4 regions of the Paenibacillus glufosinatiresistens genome follow, and region 1 is predicted to be linked to each of the others. Evidence: riboswitches for the same ligand, from Rfam matches in the RefSeq annotation. Region 1 holds a riboswitch; each other region holds the start of a gene.

The links. Region 1 has a riboswitch for cyclic di-GMP ahead of RBI05_RS06820 (anti-repressor SinI family protein). Riboswitches for the same ligand answer to the same signal wherever they lie in the genome.
Region 2: it holds a riboswitch for cyclic di-GMP, as region 1 does, so the genes downstream of both, RBI05_RS12210 (polysaccharide lyase family protein) here and RBI05_RS06820 (anti-repressor SinI family protein) in region 1, are expected to answer to the same signal.
Region 3: it holds a riboswitch for cyclic di-GMP, as region 1 does, so the genes downstream of both, RBI05_RS07870 (transglutaminase-like domain-containing protein) here and RBI05_RS06820 (anti-repressor SinI family protein) in region 1, are expected to answer to the same signal.
Region 4: it holds a riboswitch for cyclic di-GMP, as region 1 does, so the genes downstream of both, RBI05_RS17300 (glycosyl hydrolase) here and RBI05_RS06820 (anti-repressor SinI family protein) in region 1, are expected to answer to the same signal.

What each region holds. Positions count from the first base shown of each region.
Region 1 covers NZ_JAVFHT010000004.1:59,559-65,004, reverse strand. Annotated here, with positions in the region: gene RBI05_RS06845 (PadR family transcriptional regulator) at 6-572, shown strand; gene RBI05_RS06840 (hypothetical protein) at 649-864, shown strand; gene RBI05_RS06835 (aldo/keto reductase) at 985-1,968, shown strand; gene RBI05_RS06830 (helix-turn-helix domain-containing protein) at 2,111-2,455, shown strand; gene RBI05_RS06825 (YnfA family protein) at 2,569-2,889, opposite strand; gene RBI05_RS06820 (anti-repressor SinI family protein) at 3,026-3,178, opposite strand; cyclic di-GMP riboswitch class I at 3,206-3,291, opposite strand; gene RBI05_RS06815 (2-oxoglutarate dehydrogenase E1 component) at 3,847-5,446, shown strand, end outside.
Region 2 covers NZ_JAVFHT010000010.1:59,971-65,416, reverse strand. Annotated here, with positions in the region: gene RBI05_RS12230 (VOC family protein) at 1-268, shown strand, start outside; gene RBI05_RS12225 (VOC family protein) at 272-1,189, shown strand; gene RBI05_RS12220 (cold-shock protein) at 1,392-1,592, shown strand; gene RBI05_RS12215 (cold-shock protein) at 1,672-1,884, shown strand; cyclic di-GMP riboswitch class I at 2,274-2,388, shown strand; gene RBI05_RS12210 (polysaccharide lyase family protein) at 2,588-5,446, shown strand, end outside.
Region 3 covers NZ_JAVFHT010000004.1:307,600-313,045, reverse strand. Annotated here, with positions in the region: partial or broken rRNA gene RBI05_RS07875 (16S ribosomal RNA) at 1-121, opposite strand, end outside; gene RBI05_RS07870 (transglutaminase-like domain-containing protein) at 567-1,373, opposite strand; cyclic di-GMP riboswitch class I at 1,388-1,470, opposite strand; cyclic di-GMP riboswitch class I at 1,505-1,587, opposite strand; gene RBI05_RS07865 (class D sortase) at 1,703-2,347, opposite strand; gene RBI05_RS07860 (GtrA family protein) at 2,373-2,822, opposite strand; gene RBI05_RS07855 (glycosyltransferase family 2 protein) at 2,815-3,819, opposite strand; gene RBI05_RS07850 (glycosyltransferase family 39 protein) at 3,925-5,446, opposite strand, start outside.
Region 4 covers NZ_JAVFHT010000022.1:30,004-35,449, forward strand. Annotated here, with positions in the region: gene RBI05_RS17290 (UDP-glucose dehydrogenase family protein) at 1-581, shown strand, start outside; gene RBI05_RS17295 (sugar phosphate nucleotidyltransferase) at 621-1,994, shown strand; cyclic di-GMP riboswitch class I at 2,132-2,212, shown strand; gene RBI05_RS17300 (glycosyl hydrolase) at 2,225-4,627, shown strand; gene RBI05_RS17305 (glycosyl hydrolase) at 4,766-5,446, shown strand, end outside.

The DNA.
Region 1 (5,446 bases):
CCGCCATGTCGATGAAGCTGGCGATTCTCGGTCTGCTCCTGGAGAAGAACATGCATCCTTACGAGATCGTCATGGTCATGAGAGACCGTTCGATGGACCGGATTATGAAGCTGCAGATGGGCTCGCTGTATTACGCCGTCGACAATCTGGCCAAGGACGGCTACATCGAGGCGCTGGAGACGATCCGCAGCAGCGACCGGCCGGACAAGACCGTCTATTCGATCACGGAGACGGGCAGGGCGCTGTTCGAGCAGCTCCTCACCCAGCAGCTTCGCCGGCAGGAGCTGGTTCTGCATCCCATGTATCCGGCCATCGTATTCTCCCGGCACATCGCTCCCGAGAAGATCGCTTCGCTGCTCGAGGAGCGAATCCGCGAGACCGAGCATGAGGTCAACCTTGCCTATCAGGTCTATGAAGAGCATGTCCGGACGGTCCCCCGTTCGGCGCTGCACCTGATGTACGGCCGCTATGAACATATGAAGACCGAACTGGAGTGGCTCAGACGGCTGCATCAGGACGCCCGGGAAGGACGCCTGAACGAGATCGGACAGCCGCTCGGCCCTGAACTCTAGCGTACAGCCGGTGTTTCATTTCCTCCTGCCCGGGGTATTAAGGGTCATCTTCCCAAATGGAAAGCGAGGACTTGACATGACGGAACCGAAGCCCCGCCGGACCGGACACCTCCGGGATCACCCCGAGCAGTACCCGACCGAGAGCGAGAGCCTGTTCGACCGGTTCGAGAGCGAACAGAACGTCGATCCGCTTCCGGTAGAGGATCTGACGCTCGAGCAGCAGGAGGAGAAGGACAAGGAGAGCACCAAGCAGCGGTCGTCGAGCGACCGCAATTACCATACCGGATTCTAGGCGGCCCGGCCGCTTGGAGCCGGCGCAGCACACGAACGGAACCTATCCGCAGGGCCAAGGGCCCGTCGGGTAGGTTTTTTGTCGAAATAACAGGGTCGGAACGATAAGGGGGAGCTGTCTATGTCAACATTGCCTTTGAACTGGAACAACCGGCTTGGAATCGCCGTAAGCCCCATCGTGCTTGGGACGATGGGGCTCGGCGGAGAGTGGGACCGGGAACCGGCAACAGCCGAGCAGATCAAGCAGGGGCACGAAGCGGTCGAGGCCGCGCTGTCCATCGGCGTCAACATGATCGACAGTGCGGATATCTATACCCGCGGCAAAGCGGAATCCATTCTGGGCACGGTCCTGCGGGAGCGGCCGGAGCTGCGCGAACGGCTGATTCTGCAATCCAAATGCGGCATCCGGCTGATGGAGCCGGGCGATCTGTCCAATACCTTCGATCTATCCAGATCCCATATTCTCTCCAGCGTAGACGGCATCCTGTCGCGCCTGGGCACCGAGTATCTCGATATTCTCCTGCTTCACCGGCCGGACCCGCTGATGGACCCTGAAGAGGTCGGCGAGGCGCTGCGGGAGCTGAAGGCTTCGGGCAGGGTCCGCCATTTCGGCGTATCCAATATGAGCGCCGCCCAGATCGGGCTGCTCCGCACAGGGACGGACGAGCCCTTCATCGTCAATCAGCTGCACCTCAGTCTCGGCAAGCTTGACTGGCTGGACGCCGTAGTCAGCGTCAACCGCCCCGCCTGGACGGAACATGGAATGCCGGAGGGGACGATTGAATACTGCCGCGCGAACGGCATTCAGCTCCAAGCATGGGGACCGCTTGCCCAAGGGCGGTTCAGCGGACGTTCGCTGGAAGGCGAGCCGCCGCATGTCGCCGACACGGCGGCCATGGTCGCCCGGCTGGCCGAAGAGAAGGGAACGACCCGGGAAGCCATTGTCCTCGCATGGCTGATGACGCACCCGGCCGGCATTCAGGCTGTCATCGGAACGGTCAGCCCCCGCCGAATCGAGGCCTGCCGGGGCGCTGAAGAGATTGTTCTGACCCGCCGGGAGTGGTATGACCTCTATGTCAGCTCCCGCGGCCAGCGTCTTCCCTGACCGGCGAGGCTCGGCCCCTGGCGCCTGTTCCTCGCTAATTTTGGCTTTGAGGACAGATGCAAATTTGTTATACTGGATAGGATTAAAGAGCGTATGCCCTCACTCTTAATCCACTCACTAACAAGGAGGGGCTGAATCCGCCGTGCCAGACAACATCGGACAGAACATTCAGCAGCTTCGTCTGGAGAAGGGGCTTTCCCTTTCCGAGCTTGCCGGCAAAGCTGATGTCGCCAAATCGTACCTCAGCAATGTAGAACGCAATATTCAATCCAACCCCTCGATTCAATTTATCGAAAAAATCGCCGAGGCCCTGGATGTCTCCGTCCAAAGCCTTCTCTATGGAAACTTATCCGATTCGGAAGAGGAGCCGCTCGACGCCGACTGGTTCCGCCTGATTCAGGAAGCGATGTCATCGGGGGTCAGCAAGCGGGAGTTCAAGGAATTCCTGGATTATCAGAAATGGCGGCTGGAACAAAAAGACGAGTAGCCGCGTTCAGAGGCCGGGCCCGGCCGGGATGCCGATCAGCCATCGGAGCCGAATAATGCCGCCCTGCTGTTCTTAATTGAGAACAGCAGGGCGGCATTATTCGTTCGCCCCGGTCAGCCCCGGGGCGCCCACAGCATGACCGATACTCCGATGAGGCAGATGGCTGCCCCGACCCCGTCGTAGAAATCGGGGGTTTTGCGGTCAACGAGCCAGCCCCACAGCACGGCCAGCACAATGAAGACCCCGCCGTAGGCGGCATAGACCCGTCCGAAGGAAGGGAACGACTGGAGCGTCGGAATTACTCCGTACAGGACAAGAATCAAGCCCCCGGCCGCCCCCATCCAGAGCGGTCTGCCTTCCCGCAGCCACAGCCACACCAGGTAGCCCCCGCCGATTTCGGCCAGTCCGGCCAGCACGAACAATACGATAGTCACGTCTCTTCTCCCTCCCTGACAGCGATTGCCACGTTTCGCTGACCCGGTCATCCGGGTAATGGTTCACAGATGAAATAAAAAAAGCCCGGCGCCGCGCCGCCAGGCTCTGCTGCTGCCAGATGCAGAATTACGCATTCTACATGGCCTTCAATGTTCTATCATTGAAAAAACGACGAATTTCCTCGGCGCGAATGCCCTGTTTCTTGGCTTTCAGAAGCAGGTGTACCCATTCCATGTCGAGATCTGCCGCCTGAGTTTCCACTACGTTCCCCTGGTTGGACTTGTCCAAAAAATCTCCTCCTAAGATTTCATGTCCCCAGGCAGTCCGGCTGTCGTAGCATGGTTCGCCTTAGACCCGCGACTTTGTGTCCCTGCCTTTCGGCAAGTTTACCCTTTACTGGACCCTTTAAGTTCAAGGATCTGCTTAGATCTCGAAAACTGTCTATCACTAACATTGTACAAGATAATGGCCTGAATGTGTGTCGTATTTTGGAGGTTAAGATTGCGCGGAGAGAAAAAACTTCATACCGACCAAAAACCCAGTTATGTAGATTCTTAGCAAGTAGTATATAGGTACTATAAACAAAAAATAACCTGAACTCAAGTGTTTGAAACCCCTTCCTTCAAAAAAAGTGGGAAAGTAGTCGCATTTCGGTTCAGGTCTCCGCCTGTCATTCCCGCTCATTTCCTAAGCATTATGGCCTATAAGGCAGAACTATGCCGTTTTGCGAACGGATTGGCCGAAAGTTAGAATTGATTGTACTGGGGGAAAGTTGCATTATAGGATGTGGCAAGAACCTTCGTTTCAGAGAGGCAGTATGCCTCCGGCCGGCCCGGCGGTCTCGACCCCGTCAGCCGCCGCCTTAACCGAAGGCCAGCGATGCTTCGTCTGTACCAATGTAAACGCAACCACAGCTCCGGCGGAAGCTGGAGTCATCCGTTAAGGAGGATGTATTCATGGCAGCCCAAGAGCCCTACCGCGATTCGATCTGGAGCAATTATCATGGACCCAATCTGGGGTATATTCAGGAGAAATACGAACAGTATCTTCAGGACCCCGAGACCGTTGAGCCCCGCTACCGCGAGTTGTTCACTGTCTCCGGCCCGCCTCCTCTTGGCCCGCAAGCCGCCGGAGCGCCCGAACAGATGGTTGCCGGAGACACCGCCTGGCTGCTCAAAGCGGTCCGGGCCGCGAAGCTGATTGCCAACATCCGCATTTACGGCCATCTGGCCGCCGATATTGATCCGCTGGAGCGTGAGACGCGCCATTCTCTGGCCAAAGCGATCGAGCCTTCTTCCTATGACCTTACCCGCGAGGATCTGCTCGCGCTGCCGGCTTCCCTGATCTGGGAGAACGCCCCGTCCGACGTCAAAACCGCCTGGGATGCCTACCACCGGATGCGGCAGGCCTATACGAAGACCATTGCCTATGAGTTCGGCCATGTTCACGACGAACAGGAGCTCCGCTGGCTGAACAGCCAGGCCGAGTCGCCGAGCTCGCCGGCGCCTCTGACCGCCGGCGAACGCAAGGAGCTGCTGAAGCGGCTGATCGAGGTCGAGCAGTTCGAGACTTTCCTGCACAAGACCTTCGTCGGCCAGAAGCGGTTCAGCCTGGAGGGCAACGACGTTCTGGTTCCAATGCTGGACGAGATTGTCCGGGCCGCCGCGCACGACGGCGCCGAGCACATTCTGATGGGCATGGCCCACCGGGGACGGCTGAATGTGCTGGCTCATATTCTGGGCAAGCCTTACGAAATCATTTTCTCCGAGTTCCACCACTCGCCGAACAAAGAGCTGTTCCCGTCGGAGGGCTCCATGGGCATCAATTACGGCTGGACCGGAGATGTCAAATACCACCTCGGCGCCGACCGCGCCGTCCGCGAAGGCGAGACGGTGCGTACGCGCCTGACGCTGGCCAATAACCCGAGCCATCTGGAATTCGTCAACCCGGTCGTGGAAGGCTTCGCCCGGGCGGCCCAGGAAGACCGCCGGACTCCGGGACTGCCTGTGCAGGATACGAACAAGTCGATGGCCGTGCTCATGCACGGCGACGCCGCCTTCCCGGGCGAGGGCATTGTCGCCGAGACGCTCAACATCAGCAAGCTTCAGGGTTATCAGAACGGCGGGACGATTCATATTATCGTCAATAACCGGATCGGCTTCACGACGGAGAGCGAGGATTCCCGCTCCACCCACTACGCAAGCGATCTGGCGAAGGGCTACGAAATTCCGGTCGTCCATGTCAATGCCGACGACCCGGAAGCCTGCATCGCCGCCGTCCGGCTGGCCAGCGCCTACCGCCACAAATTCAAGAAGGATTTCCTGATCGACCTTGTCGGCTACCGCCGTCACGGCCATAATGAAATGGACGATCCCGAGACGACCCAGCCGCTGGTCTACGGCCGGGTCAAGAGCCACCCGACGGTCTACCGTCTGTATGCCCAGCGGCTGGAACGCGAGCAGATCATTACCCGCGAGGACGCAGAGCGCTTCTGCTCCGAGAACGAGCGCGTGCTTCAGGAAGCCTTCGACCGGATGAAGGAAGGCAAGCACAAGA
Region 2 (5,446 bases), on a different contig from region 1:
TGTGATGCATGCGCAGCTGAAGGTCGGGGATACGGACCTTATGTTCTCGGATACTTTTCCGGGGACGGCGCACCAGGCGGAGGGGGATACGGTTCAGATTGCCATTCATCCCTCGGAAGAAGCGGAGGCGTGGGAGATCTTCAATGCGCTGGCGGACGGCGGTCAGGTTGTCATGCCCCTTCAGAAGACGGATTGGAGCCCCTTGTACGGAATTGTGAAGGACAGGTTCGGCGTTACGTTTCAAGTGAATGTTCCCGGGGAGGAATGATCCTTGGCCAACGTGAATCCAAAGATCGTGCCGCACTTGTGGTATGACAGAGAAGCGGTGGAGGCCGCTCAATTCTACGCTTCGGTATTCCCGGAATCCAGAGTCACGAAGGTGACAACCCTTTCGGGCACGCCTTCGGGCGACTGCGATCAAGTCTCCTTTGAAATCTGGGGACAGGAGTTCATGGCCATCAGCGGGGGACCTCATTTCCGGTTCAACCCGTCGGTGTCCTTCTTCGTGAACTTTGATCCTTCGCGCGACAAGAACGCCGCCCGGAAGCTGGATGAGGTCTGGGACCGGTTATCCGAGGGCGGACAAGCCCTCATGCCGCTGGGCAAGTATCCGTTCAGCGAGCGGTACGGCTGGATTCAGGACAAGTACGGCTTGTCCTGGCAGCTGATTCTGACGAATCCGGAAGGCGAGGAGCGGCCGGCTATTTTGCCTGCTCTAACGTTTGTAGGAGAGGTATGCGGCAGGGCGGAAGAGGCCATGTCTCTCTATGTTTCGGTATTCGGCAATTCGCGGCAGGGAATGCTTGTCCGCTATCCGGAAGGCTCGGGACCCGATCGGGCGGGGACGATCCTGTTCTCCGACTTCAGGCTGGAGAATCTGTGGTTCACCGCCATGGACAGCGCGCATGATCATCGGTTCCAGTTCGATGGAGGCGTCTCTTTTATGGTGAAATGCCATACGCAAGAAGAGATCGATCATTATTGGGAGAGGCTGTCTGCGGTTCCCGAAGCCGAACAGTGCGGCTGGCTGACCGACCAGTTCGGCGTATCGTGGCAGATTGTTCCGGCCGATATAGGCGAGCTGCTGGAGAAGGGGACGCCGGAGCAAGCGGCGCGTGTAACGAAGGCTTTTATGAACATGAAGAAATTCGACCTGGCGGCCTTGCAACAGGCTTATAGGGGCGAATGAGCGGTATCTGACGACTCTGTAAATAAAAATAAAAGGGGAGTTGTCAATGCTCCCCAGATGTGTTATAGTTAGTTTATTGAAATTTCGACCTGAACTCACATATTGTAGAGGGTTATGATTTTGATTTTATAACCTTGTACAATATGTGATTTTTTTTAGGAATTTTAAGATCATGTAAATAATATCGTGGAGGTAATGAATAATGGAAACAGGAACAGTAAAGTGGTTTAACGCAGACAAGGGCTTTGGCTTTATCGAGGTAGAAGGCGGAAATGACGTATTCGTACATTTCAGCGCTATCGTTGGTGACGGATTCAAATCGCTGGACGAAGGACAGCGCGTTGAATTCAACGTGGTTCAAGGCAACCGCGGCCCGCAGGCCGAGAATGTTGTTAAACTGTAAATAGCTGACCGAGAGCCCCAATCCTAGCATTGGGGCTTTTTTTTCGCTCCTGATTCCACCAGAGAAAGAAGGATGCTGCATGTACTATTCACGGAAAAGATTGATGGCGGATCTTCCAGAAGAGATGACGGCCATATGGTCCTGCACCAATGAAGAGTGCAACGGATGGATGAGAGACAATTTCGTTTTTTCGATTCAGCCGGTCTGCGGCCAATGTCAGGCTCTCATGGAGAAGAGTGAAAAGATGCTGCCTGTCGTAACGAACACCAGTCCTAATCAGGTTAAACGCTGATTAAAGGATGCGGAGAGCGCCTTAACCCTGTAAGCCGAGCATCGCCTGCGTGAACTTCCCGCGGACGGTGACTCGGCTTTTTTGCCGGCAGGCTGTGAGTCTTATGGCCCAAGCGTACCGAAGGCGGCTGACAACTGCCTATATGAATCGTCACAATCCTTTCAGAAATGCGAAAGATAGGGGCTGTCCGAGTCTAAATCGAAACTCCCGGAAGACCGATATACAAGAGTAGAAACGCTTGCTGGATAGCTTGCTGAACGTGCCCGATTCGCATTGAAATTCTCCCCTGTCCGAACCCTTTTTCCTGCCGTTCTTCCGGTACGCGGCAAGCCGCCGCAGCGATTCCTCGCAAGATGCCGTCCGTCGTCCTTTATTTGCTTCACCCTATATTGTGACAAAGGCAAACCTGCCGAAAGGCAGGGACGCAAAGCCATAGGGCCTTCTTCGCTCTGCTAAGCTCCGCTTGAAGGGACGCAGGACGAAGGTGGCAGCCGCGCTGCCGGAAAAAGAGTGATTTCTGCCTGAAATCAAATCGGTTCCAATCAAGCAGACTCACTTGGGGGAAGAGCTTTTTGAACGTATGCCGCCGATTTAGACCCGCCGTTTGATAAAAGTAATTCCTCCTCCGCCCATTCGGGCGCCGCTGACCTATCCCAAGGCAGCGGCGGCGATCAGGGAACTATTTTAACGGAGGAGAAATACCATGACTTCATGGAACAGACCTGATGGCAACACCCGCAATATCTGCAATGACCGCCAAGAAGCTTCAACTCCTGTCCCCGCCCGGCGCAGCCGGCCGCGCAGCAAGCTGCTGTCCAGAGCAGGTTCCGCCCTCGCGGCGCTCGCCCTGATTCTCGGCGGACCGGCCCTCTCCATGGGACCTGTATATGCCGAGCAGCAGCCCGCAAGCGCTTCAACCGCCGCCGGCATCACAATCACGCCATCGGCTTCTCCGGCGCTTAAGGCTGCCGTCACGCAAGCAGTGTATGCTCCGCAGGCTGGTGCCGCCGCTCTTGCCGCCGCTGCTCCGCAGGGCAAGCTCTGGGAGATCGGCAAGCATGACGGAAGCTCCGCCGAATTTGCCGACTTCAAGCCGATGACGGCGGTCTACTCCACCTATGCCTCCGACCCGGCTGCGCCGGACTGGAAAGCTTTTCCCAAAGGAATGAAGGCCAGCGTCAACAAGACGCTCTCCATCGGCTACAAGCTGGATGCGCTGCCGGCGTATGGCGCGGAGCTGGATGTGCACATTCTGAATGCCTATATGTCGGTTCCCCAGATGGCCGTGTACTCCAACGGAAGATTGGCGGGCATGCTGCAGATTGCCGGGACCTCGGGCAGCGGCGGCGCCAATCCTTACCGCGATGAATACCGGCTGTATATTCCGGTGGAGCTGCTGAAGAGCGGGAGCAACGAGCTCAAGCTGGAGGTCTATGCCGGCTCCTATGCCGGCACATCCGGTGACGCCTATCTCTGGTACGAGTGGGACGAGCTGTCGCTGACCGCTCTGGAGGCCCCGGCCGCCGAGCCGATTCATGGCCGGTATGTCCACCTCGGAACCGCGATTACGAACGGGTTTGCTATGAACGACAACGTGACCCGGCTGCTGCCGGATCTGACCGAATGGCTCGGTTCCGCCTACAGCGGCAATATGATGCGGGTCCCTGCCTGGTCCGATACGCGCAACCAGTGGCAGGACGGCCTCGGAGCGTATTTGCAGACGCTAAAGGACCTGAATCTCCAGCCGGTGGTGGGCATGATCGGCTCCAACTATATGGGCAGCACCGAGATGCTTGCCGGACATGTGTCCGAGGAGATCAAGACGTATATCCGCCAGTTCATGGCCTCCTACGGTTCGTCTTTCGCTTACCTGGAGCTGGATAACGAGCCGGGCGTATTCAATCACAACCAAGCATCCCTGGTGGAACTGGCGCAATTCCTCCAATCCCAGAAGGCCGCTTATCCCCAGTTAAAAATCGTTGCCCCCGGCTGGGCCTACTGGCCCTCCAAAGGCACTCCCTACGGCTGGGAGCGCGATCCCGCCCAGCGGAGACCGATTGAAGCCCTGTCCGATCTGACGAACGGCCACAGCTACGGGCTGTCCGGCCTTACGCAGGGCCGGGGCGGCTCCCTGAACGAGAACCTGTTGTCCTACAACGGGGGCACCGAGGAAGGTCTGCCCAAGGAAATGATGATGACGGAGACGGGCGCCAACGATCTGCATGCCGACAACAGCAAGTTCGGCGCTACCGCTTACAAATACGCCGCGGCATTCGACCGGGAGCTGCGCGCCGACATCGGCTATGCCGACCATATGATGCAGCACACCGCCTTCGATACGGCCAATCCGAACTATGCGCTCTTTGCCCAGCCTGCCAACTGGAGCACCCACCGCGCTGCGGATACGGCGGCCTGGTCGGCGAATGCGGCTGAGGGCGGGGAGACGCGGCTGCGAACCTTCCGCAGGCTGGCGGCTGCCTATGCGACGCACGGATCGCCCCTGGCCTACTCCTTCCTGAGCGGCGATGAATCAGCCGGGCGCAAAATCTATGTCCGCGCTGTAGACACCCGGGCCCTGGGCGCTTCAAACATCGGCGCTTCGGCGGACAAGCGGATTGTCAGCATCGTCAATTTCGAGCCGGCCGGGACCCCGGCACGGCGGGTTGCGGTCCGGATTATGCTCCCGGATAACGCCGCCTACCGGGTAGAGCAGTACCGGGACGGCAAAACGCTGGGGGCAGCTTACTCTTCCTATGAACGCACGGCATCGCCGTATATGGATGTAGATCTGAATGTGGCCGCAGGCGAAGCGGTGCAGCTGTACCTGACGCCGAAGGAGACGCAGGCTCCGGCACAGCCGGTCATTGCCGGCGCCGCCATGGCGACCTGGAATACCGCAGTCATCCAGTGGGGCGAGGCGGCCGACAACCGCAAAACAACCGGCTACGTGCTGTACCGCGACGGGGCCGAGCTGGCCGTCCTTCCCGCTGCCGTGACACGCTATACGGATACCTCGGTCGCCTATGACCATACCTATGCCTACACCGTCCGGGCGTTTGACGATTCCGGCAACAGCTCGGCGGCGAGCAGCCCGGCCACGCTGGCCGTGCCGGATATGCCGGTAACGCCGGGCGGACCGCTCTATGAGGCCGAGAAGGGCAAGCTCGGCGGCATCGCCAAGACGGCAGCCGACGCCGCGGCTTCTTCCCAAGGCTATGTCCGGGATATGCACGGCAGCGGAGCAAGCGTCAGCATTATCAACATCATGCCGGGTGCGGGCGATTATTCGGTTCGCATCGGGTACGCCACCGCGGCGGACGCTACGCTGAACCTGTACGTCAACGACAAGCTGATCCGCAAGCTGACCTTTGCCTCGACCGGCAAGTCGTCGGGCGCGGGCGCTTACAAGAGCATTGCCACCGAAGTGACGCTGACCGACGGGCCCAATACCGTGATGCTGCGTCATGACAGCGGCAACACCGGCGGAGTCAACCTCGATTTTATCGAGCTGACGCCGAAGCAGGGACTGCCCTCCACCGAGACCGGCTGGCGCGATTATGCG
Region 3 (5,446 bases), 250 kb from region 1:
TACTCACCCGTCCGCCGCTAACTCATCCAAAGAGCAAGCTCTCTGAATGAATCCGCTCGACTTGCATGTATTAGGCACGCCGCCAGCGTTCGTCCTGAGCCAGGATCAAACTCTCCATAAAAGGCTCGACCTTCGTCGAGCTGAACGTCTGAAAGGTATCAATCTCGGCTGAGCCGATCCTTTCGGACGAACAAGTTCGTTTGACTTGCTCATAAGATGAATCTGACGAGATGTTACTCTCGATTAATACTCACTCGTTGTTCAGTTTTCAAAGATCAAACCGTCTTCATCGCCGATGCTCGTTCGCACCAGCAACTCTTATACTATATCACGTCCGACCGTTTTGTGCAAGCACTTTTTTTGATCTTGTTTCATTCGATCGATTCAGGATCAATCGGCCGGAATAAGAATATACCATGCCCACTAACTGAATGCAACCCTTTTTCGTAAATTATTTAATTACATTAAATTCCTAAGATTCGCGTTATACAAAAAAGGACAACCCCCTCTTCCATGGGCTTGTCCTTGATTTCATTCATTATTCAGCATCTTCACTATTCAGAAGATTAATAAACCTTAGCCGGTGCGTACTTGCTGCTGCTCTTGGCCAGCGCGACGCTCTTCTTGCTCTTGGCAAGCCCGGCGTCTACGGTCGTATCAATCGTGATCCATTTGCCGCCGACCATGACTTCGTTCCAGGCATGATATTCTTTCACATAATCGCTGCTACCCATCACGAGTTTGGTCGGAACGCCTACGCTGCGGAGCATCGCGGCGAACAAAGCCGAGTAGTCATAGCAGATTCCCTTCTTGCTGCTCAGTGTATTCTCGATGTTGGGGATATAGTCAGCCGGCAGGTTGGCGGCCAGCGTGTAGTCGTATTTAATATTGTCTACTACGTAGTTATAGATCAGTTTCACCTTGTCCATGTCTGTCGAAGCATTCTTCGTCAGTTCCTTCGCGATCTGAATAGATTTGTCGGTGGCATCCCATTTGATGTTCTGTACCGAGCCGAGATAGGCCGCATTCGGATTGGACAGGGAGAGGGACACCGTCTCGGAGAAGATCAATTTGTATTTGTTGCCGCTTGTGTTCTCCAGTACGGAGACTTGATACGAGCCATTTCCCTGCTGAAGCGGGAACCATTCCTCGGAATCGCTCGGCAGTGTGTAGTTATAGCTCTTGCCGTCTTTGGTTATCATAACTTTCGTTCGGACGGACGGGGTAACATCATATTGGACGCCGACAACTCCCTGACTCACCTTGGAAGTATCCATCCAGTCGGCGGAGGCTTGGACAGAGGACGGGACGAACGGGAGAGCGCTGAGGCCGATAACGCCTGCGAGCAGCACGCTGTACCACTTCTTATTCATTTGATAAAACTCCTTTCGGCAACTGGCTGCCACCCCTTGCGGGAAAGGCCCTGTAGCTTTGCGTCCCTGCCTTTCGACAGGTTTGCTATTATCGTTGCAGCCTTATCTAAACAACAAAAAAAGCCTCTTCATTCGGTAGCTGGCTGCCACCCCTTGCGGGAAAGGCCCTGTAGCTTTGCGTCCCTGCCTTTCGACAGGTTTGCCGTTATCGTGTTTAGCTTTTCTGTTAATAGATTACCATATTTGCAGAGCTCGTTCAATAGTTTCGAGCAACAAAACTTCCAAATTTTAATATTTTTTTCGTAAAAACCCGGCTGAACTTTACTGCATTAAGGCATTTTGGCATGGATGATAAGTCTGTGGGTGGGATTAATCATTGGATCGCAGGTTATCAGAGTAAGCATGGAGTCCTGGCCCCGGTCTTCCAACACTCTAAGATCGGTCGGCAGCACGCGCCGGATTTCAACGACCTTATACGAATAGATCTGCCCGCGAGCTTTAACTACGATGGAATCCCCGATCTTGACCTCTCCCAGGCGGTTGAAGAGCCGCCCTTTGGTATGCGCCCGGTGCGCCGCAACGGCAGAGTTGCCGCTCTCTCCGAGCGGTGCCGTCCCGGCCACATGAGCTGCCGCATGCTTCATGTTCGCTTTGGTCGCTCCTTCAAGAATCGGGAGCTTCACTTCTATTGAAGGGATCTCGATCACCCCGATGGCATGCTCCTCGGATGCCGCTTCGGGAGATGCCTCCGGCTCTTCCAATTCCCCCTCCTGCAGAATCCGGGATACGGCCTCATATTTGCTTCGCAGATCGGAGCTGCCCTGCGATGGAGTTGCGGTATCGGCATCGGCAAAGCTTCTCTCCGCTTCGGCCAGGAGTCTCGCCTGCCGCCAGTCGTTATAACGCTCGTTGCCCCACGGATACAGCAAGACCAGTATTCCGGCTGCAATCAGCAGATAGGATAGTTTCCGCATTGAAGAAGCTCCTTTCTCGGTCCGCTTATTGCGAAGACGTCCGGTCGCCGACCGGCGTCCCCTTCGGCTTGACGAATACCCATTTGCGGCTGCCGAAGAAGTTGATTATGACGGTTATGAAGGTAACCGCCGCTTTGGAGAGCAGCACTTGAATCCCCAGTGTATCGGTCAGTAAACGGATCAGAACGAGGGAGAGTCCCATTACGCACAGATTCAGAATGATGAACCGCAGCAGCTGGCTGCGGTCAAACCGGTCGTTCCGGGAACTCTCCTGATCCCGAAATGTTATTTTCTTGTTCCAGATAAAGCTGTTGGCCGTGCCCGCGCTGTAGGACAGCACCTGGGCCGCGGTATAGAATAAACCCAGACTGTTCAGTACGGTGAAGACGGCAAAGTCCACTATCGTATTCAGCACGCCGACCGCATTGAATTTAAGGAATTGAATCAGATCGGCCCGTCGCTTGAACTCAGCCACGGCCGTTCTCCTCCCTTGCCTGAGCGCCGTCCTCTTCCAGAAGCTCCCGCTCTTCACCCGGCAGCCTTGCGTATCCGGTCTCCTGACGCACGATATACAGCGGTCTGCCTTTGGCCTCATCGTAGATCCGGCCGATATATTCACCGATTACCCCCAGCAGCATCAGCATAATCCCGTTGAACAGCAGATTGACGCCGACAATCGAGGCCCATCCGGGGACGGTCCGGGAAGTAAAGAGCTTCTGGAACAGCACGAAGAACAGGTACAGAAAGCTCGAAAGGGACAAGGCAAAGCCGATATAGGACGCGATCTTGAGCGGCTTGTGAGAGAAAGAGGTGATGCCGTCTAGGGCGAACCGGAGCATTTTTTTGAGCGGATACTTGGTCTCCCCGGCAAAACGTTCCTCCCGCACGTATTCCACGCTCGTCTGCTGAAAGCCTACCCAGCTCACCAGTCCGCGAACGTACCGGTTCTTCTCCTTAAGGCCGCGCAGCACGTCGGCCACCTTGCGATCAATCAGCCGGAAGTCTCCGGTATCGGTCGGGATATCGACGCTTGTCATGCTGCTGAGCAGACGGTAGTACAGCTTGGCTGTCACTTTTTTAAACGCCGTCTCGCCGTGTCGCTTCAGACGTTTGCCGTACACGACTTCATAACCCTGCTTCCACTTCGCAATCATCTCCAGAATGACTTCGGGAGGGTCCTGAAGATCCGCATCAATGACGACGATCGCCTCTCCCCGGGCGTAATCCATTCCTGCCGTAATCGCCACCTGATGACCGAAGTTCCGGGAAAAATCGATAATCTTCACCCGCGGATCGCGGTCTGCGATCTCCCTCATAATCGTCATAGTCCGGTCCCGGCTCCCGTCGTTCACGAACACCAGCTCATACGTATCGCCGCAGCAGTCCATGACTTTGGACAGCCGTTCATAGGTGTGGGCAATGACCTGTTCCTCGTTGTACATCGGAATAATGACACTGTATTTGGCATTCACCGCATTCACCACCATAAGCCTCCTATACACACAAATGATAAACAATGCGGACAGCTCCAGTCCCGGAAACTGCCCGCACGGTTATGTCCCTCTTAAAACGCAAGATCAGAATACCCAGGTCGGGAACCAGCGGAGCATAATGTCCACATAGTCTTTGGTGACCTGCATACCCGACAGAACGGGGTAGAACATCACGAACAAGACGGCGGCCGCGGCTGCATAGATACCCAGCAGCGCGTTCGTCCGCTTCGGAGCCAGCCTGCCGTCGGCAAGCTTCAGCATATATACCAGAGCCAGAATCAGGAAAGGCACCATCGCAAAATAATGATAAAGGAACGTCTGGCGCGGAACAAGCATCCAGGGAATGAATTGGGAGAAGAAGCCGATCCAGAGCACATACAGCTTCTTCTCGCCCCGCTTGATCGTCATCCACAGGGCAGCCAGCAGGGCAAAAATGCCGGTCCACCAGATCACCGGGTTGCCCATCGTCACAATGCTGCTGACCTTGCCGGCCGGCAGGCCGTCTCCGCCGCTGAAGAACCAGACCGGCCGCTTCATGAACGGCCACTGCCACCACTGCGAAGCGAACGGATGGGTCGCGGTCAGCTGGCTGTGATAATCGTACATGTTCTTCTGGGCCTCAATCAGGCCGCTGAACGTATAGCCTTGCCCTGTCACCGACAGCACCGGTATGAACGACAGGCTGTAGATGGCCGCCGGAATCAGAACGAAGAATGCCACGCAGGACCCAAGCGTAAGAACGGTGTTTCGCCAAAAGACGGCCGACGCCGACCGGCAGGCGGCGGCCAGCTCCTGATCGCCGCTCCCGCGTTCCAGCACTCCCCGGGCCGCCCGGTACTGGCGGTAGCGGTCATAGAGCGCAATGAACAGCATAACGGCAAGGCCCGCTCCTCCGTACAGCACAATCCATTTGGAGGCGACGCCGATGCCGAAGAACAGCCCGGACCAGAAGAGCGGCCAAAGCGTCTTTCGAAGCGGCACGCGGTAGAAGTCCATTGCCACGTACCGCTGCATGAAGTAGAACATCAGAATAATGAAGAACACGCCGTAGACATCAATGGTGGAGATTCGCGTCTGGGTAAAATGCATGAAGTCCAGCGCGAACAGTCCTGCGGCCAGCGCCGCGTAACGGGTTCTGCCGAACAGGCGGAGCGCCATTACATAGAGCGCCGGCAGCATTGCGATACCGAACAGCGTGCCCACAATCCGCCAGCCGAACGGCGTGACGCCGAACACTTCCATCCCGGCGGCAATCAGCAGCTTGCCGAGCGGCGGGTGGGTGTTCTCGTAAGGCACGATGCCGTGCATGTACTCATAAGCGGTCCGGGCATGATAGATTTCGTCAAAATAGGAACTGTTCATGTAGCCCATATGGGCCGGAACCTTGCTCTGTTCATCGAACAGCATGGCTCCCGTCCCCTTCTTGGCGGGGGAGCCGGCATCTACCGCCGATGCAACCGGCAGCGGCTCCGAGGTTCCGGGCGCATAGAAGGCCATTTCGTGCAGGAAGAATCCCGGCGAGGTCGCTGTGATCCGGACATAGCGGGCGGATGTATTCAGCACCTGTTCCTTCCAGATGAATACATTGCCGACCTCCTCATTCACG
Region 4 (5,446 bases), on a different contig from region 1:
GCTACGGCGGTTCCTGCTTCCCGAAGGACACGAAGGCGCTCATACAGATCGCCGGCAACGTGGATTATGAATTCAAGCTGCTGAAATCGGTCGTCGAGGTCAATACGGACCAGCGGTTCATGATCCTTGACAAGCTGCACGAATCCATCGGCTCCCTGGCGGGCGCCATGGTCGGCGTCTGGGGGCTGGCCTTCAAGCCGAACACCGACGACGTGCGCGAATCGCCGGCCCGCGAGATTGTCGAAGCGCTGGTCAAGGAAGGCGCCATCGTCAAGGTGTTCGACCCGATCGCCGCGGACAACTTCCGCAAGCAGTATGACCATCCGCAGATCCGCTGGTGCACCCTTCCGGAAGAAGCGGCGGAGGGCAGCGATGCCGTGACGCTGCTGACCGACTGGAGTGTCTTCAAGGATATTGACCTGGCCAAGATGGCCTCCACCATGCGCCGCCCGATCCTGATCGACGGCCGCAACCTGTATACCAAAGCGCAGATCGAAGGCACCGGCCTGGAGTATCATTCCGTCGGCCGTCCGTCGCTCGGCGGTCTCAGCGGCTACTCGCCGATGGCAACCGCGCTGTAATTTATCCGCATTCACATATTCCAAGGGGAGGGTTCACTTATGAAACTGGTACTTTTGTCTGGCGGTTCGGGAAAACGGCTGTGGCCCCTGTCCAACGACTCCAGGTCCAAACAATTCCTTAAGGTGCTGCGCAGTCCGCAGGGCGAGCCCGAATCGATGGTGCAGCGCGTCTGGCGCCAGCTTGCCGAGACGGGACTCGCAGAGCATTCCTTCCTGGCGACGGGGCGCGGGCAGGTGGAGATGATTCAGAGCCAGCTCGGGCCGGAGGTGCCGATCATAGTCGAACCGGAGCGCCGGGATACCTTCCCTGCCATCGCATTGACCGCTTCTTATCTGTACTCGGTGGCCGGCGTGATGCCGGATGAGACCGTGGCGATTCTTCCCGTGGATCCATACGTCGAGGCTTCCTTCTTCGAGACGGTGGCAAGCCTCCAGCAGACGATGGACACCAGCGGAGCCAACCTGGCGCTGATGGGGGTGGTTCCGGAGCTCGCCTCCGAGAAATACGGCTACATTATCCCCGTATCCGAGGGCACGGCCGACGACGCCTACCGGAGAGTTAGCCACTTCCAGGAGAAGCCGGAACGCGCGCAGGCCGAAGAGCTGATCGGGCAGGGCGCGCTGTGGAACTGCGGCGTCTTTGCTTTTAAACTCGGGTATCTGCTGGATATCCTCCAGAGCAAGGGCCTTCCGCTCAACTACGAGGAGATGCAGAAGCAGTATAAGCTGCTGCCGTCCATCAGCTTCGATTACGAAGTGGTCGAGAAGGAAGAGAATATCGTGGTTCGCCCGTACGACGGCTTCTGGAAGGATCTCGGCACCTGGAATACGCTGACTGAGGAGATGGCGAGCAATCAGCTTGGCCGGGGCCTGCTGACGGAGGATTCCGCATCCAGCTGCCTCATCAATGAACTGGATATCCCGATCACCGTGATCGGCGCCAAGGATCTGATTGTAGCGGCAAGCCCCGATGGTATTCTGGTCACTTCCAAGTCCGAGAGTCCGCGAATCAAGGAAGTGCTGAAGGGCAGCGAGCAGCGTCCCATGTACGAAGAGCGGCGCTGGGGACACTACCGCGTCATTGATTATGTCAAATACGACGAAGGCAGCGAAGTGCTGACGAAGCGGATTTTTATCGGGGAAGGCAAAAACATCAGCTACCAGCTGCACCGCAAACGGAGCGAGATCTGGACGATTGTCAGCGGAGAAGCGAGCGTGATTCTCAACGAGCGGATGCATACGGTCCGCGCAGGCGATGTCGTCCGCATCCCGGAGGGGACCAAGCACAGCATTCTGGCTCTGACCGACGTCGAGCTGATCGAGGTGCAGAGAGGCTCGGAGCTTGTCGAAGAAGACAATATCCGGATTACGCTGGACTGGGAAGACATTGAACTCCAACAGTTCATCTCTTAGACCAAACTAACTAATTTAACCGATTTGGAGAACGTTCAAACAGGGCTTAAGATTCAATTTTGGCTTGGTATGTTCGTGAAGGGTTCAAGCGGTCGAAAAGATTGTCGATAAGTACGGTAAGAAGGGATTCTCCTTCCACAACGAAAAGGCAAACCTATCGCGAGGTAGGGACGCAAAGCCAAGGGTCTTCTCTATAAGAAGACAGCCTGGTTACCGAAAGGAAGAGTGAAATGAAGTCTTACCGTACTCGTCGTCTGTCCGTTGCCCTGCTGTCGATCGTCCTGCTGCTGTCCATGCTGCCGGTCTCGCCGGCAAGCCCGGGAAGAGCCTGGGCCGCATCGTCGCAGGACCCGGTCAACTCCGCTGCATCCCCCGCCGCAGTGAAACTGCTCAGCTACCTGAACGCCATCTCCGGCAAAGGAATTCTGAGCGGCCAGCACGATTATTTCGAGAGCCCCGATGAATACCTGAACAAGCTGCAGAGCAGCAGCGGCCAGTTCGCCGCGCTGCACGGCTATGAGCTCGGCGCCATTTCCGGCCAGAGCGAAGCCGCGGCGGCGGCCCAGCGCAAGAACATCGTCTGGAGCGCGACACAGACGTATAAGAAGGGCGGCATTGTCGCCATGACCTTTCACGAGAAGCTTCCGGGTACCAGCAATGACTGGGGCAATGTCCAGAAGTCGATCAGCCAGACCGAATTCAATAAATATGTAACGCCAGGCACGAGTCAGTACAACAGCCTGATCGCCGACCTGGACACAGCAGCCGTATCGCTGAAGAGCCTCCGCGATGCCGGCGTTCCTGTCCTGTGGCGTCCGTATCATGAGATGAACGGAGGCTGGTTCTGGTGGGGACAGAAGAGCAACTTTGCCGCCCTGTGGAATATCATGTATGACCGTTTCGTTAATTACCACGGCCTGAACAATCTGCTGTGGGTCTGGAGCCCGAACGCGCCGAACGCCTGGTCCGATCCGATCGAGAAGACCTATCCGGGCGCGGACAAGGTCGATATTCTGGCCCTTGATATTTACGACAATGATTTCAAGCAGAACTACTACAACAGTCTGGTCAGCCTGGCGAACGGCAAGCCGGTTGCCATTGGCGAGAACGGGGAAATGCCCGATCCGTCCGTACTGTCCGCCTCCCAGAACAAATATGTATTCATGATGAACTGGGGCAAATTGCTGAACGAAAAAAACACTGCGTCAACGATCAAGAACTTTATGAATCACAGCTATACGCTGACGCGGGACGAATATATAAATGTGGCCGAGGCCGCGCTGGCTGCAAAACCGGCAGCCACGCCGACACCGGCAGCAATGCCGACACCAACAGTCACGCCGACACCGGCAGCAACGCCTGCACTTGCCGCGCCCGCACCGACCGCGACCCCGAAGCCGTCGGCTACACCGACAGCTGTACCGGCTCCGGAGAGCGTTGCGAATCCGGTGACGGTCAATGGTCTTCAAGCCCAGTACTATGCCAATATGACCTTGTCCGGATCGCCGGTGCTGGTTCGCAGAGAGGACAAGATTGATATGAACTGGGGCAAGCTGTCCCCGGCGAGCGGCAGCGTTCCGTCCGATTACTTCTCGGCCCGGTGGACGGGTAAGATCAAGCCGAACTACTCCGAGACGTATACCTTCTACACTGCCTCGGACGACGGTATCCGGGTCTGTATCGACGGCAAGACGGTAATCGACAGCTGGTACAACCAGAGCGGAACGGAACGTTCCGGCACGATCGCGCTTCAAGCGGGACGGCTGTATGATCTTACAGTGGAATACTATGACAATACGGGCGATGCGAAACTCCGCCTGATGTGGCAGAGCGCCAAGCAGGCGAAGCAGAGCGTTCCGTCCGGCGCATTCTTTACCGTACAGACCGCCGCTCCTGCCTCTCTGGCCGCGCCGGCGGCATCGTCACCATCAAGCACGCCTGCGCCGGCAAGCACGCCTGCGCCGGCAAGCACGCCTGTGCCGACAAGCACGCCTGCGCCGGTAAGCACACCTGTGCCGACAAGTACGCCTGCACCGGTAAGCACACCTGCGCCGACAAGTACGCCTGCGCCGGCACAGTCGGCGGCTCCTGCTCCTGCCGCCCTCCCTGCTCTCGCGGCTTCGATAATCGAACAACCGGTGACAGTTGTTTCAAAACCGGCCTCTGCGGGGGAATTAACGGTAGCGGACGGGAAGGAAGCGGCGGAGGTTAACGGACTTCTCGGCGAGTATTTCAACAACATGAATCTTTCCGGCGCGCCTGTAATGTCCAGACAGGAGAGCGTTCTGGATTACAACTGGCGCCTGAAATCTCCGGATGCGGCCGTACCGGCGGACTTCTTCTCCGTTCGATGGACAGGGAAGATCAAGCCGAAGTACGGTGAAACCTATACGTTCTCCACTTGGTCCGATGACGGCATTCGCGTCTTTGTGAACGGCGTGGCCGTAATCGACAGCTGGGTCAAACAGAGCGGAACGGAACGCAATGGCACCATTACGCTGGAAGCAGGACGGATGTACGACTTGAAAGTGGAATACTATGAGAATCAGGGGGATGCCAAAGCGACGCTGATGTGGAGCAGCGCAAGCCAGAAGAAAGAAGTGGTTCCGGCAGGCGCGCTGTTCCTGCCGTAAGCGATTGTCCTCTCTTGGACTCTCGGGCGTCGAATTTCATCCTCCTGCAATCGACCGCATGAAATCTTAACCGCCAGGTATGCCCTGCTCTCACCGGCAGGGCTACTGAGCTATATGCACCTGAGAGGAAGATGGGATTTGAGAACGAGTCGGAAATATCGGTTATTCACTGCGCTGTTGCCCGCTATTCTGCTGCTGGTGCTGCTGGGCCGCAATGAGGTGACCAGTAAGTCTGCCGTTCCCGCGGCGCCTTCTCCGTCTCCGGTCAATGCGAATATTTCGCCGGAAGCGAAGCGGCTCTACGACTATCTGGTGAACCTTGGAGGCAAGGGCATTCTGTCCGGCCAGCATGATTATCTGGAGAGTCCCGATGAGTTCAACCGCAAGCTGCGTATGTACACCGGTGAATCGGCGGTCATTCACGGCTATGAGCTGGGTGCGATCGGCAACCAGTCCACCGCCACGATCCGCAAGCAGCGGCAGGCTGTCGTGGAGAGTGCCGAGAATTGGTATAAGAGCGGCGGCATTGTCGTCATGACCTTTCACCAGAATCTGCCCGGCACCTCGCCGGAGTGGACGAATGTACATATGACGCTCGACCCGGATAAGTTCGATGCTTATATCACGCCGGGAACCGCGGAATACAAGAACCTGATCGCAGAGCTTGACGATGTCGCCGGATACTTGGAAGAACTTCGCGATGAAGGCGTTCCGGTCTTATGGCGTCCATACCACGAAATGAACGGCGGCTGGTTCTGGTGGGGTCAGAAAGAGCAATTCTCCAAGCTCTGGGACCTCATGTATGAACGTTTCACCGTA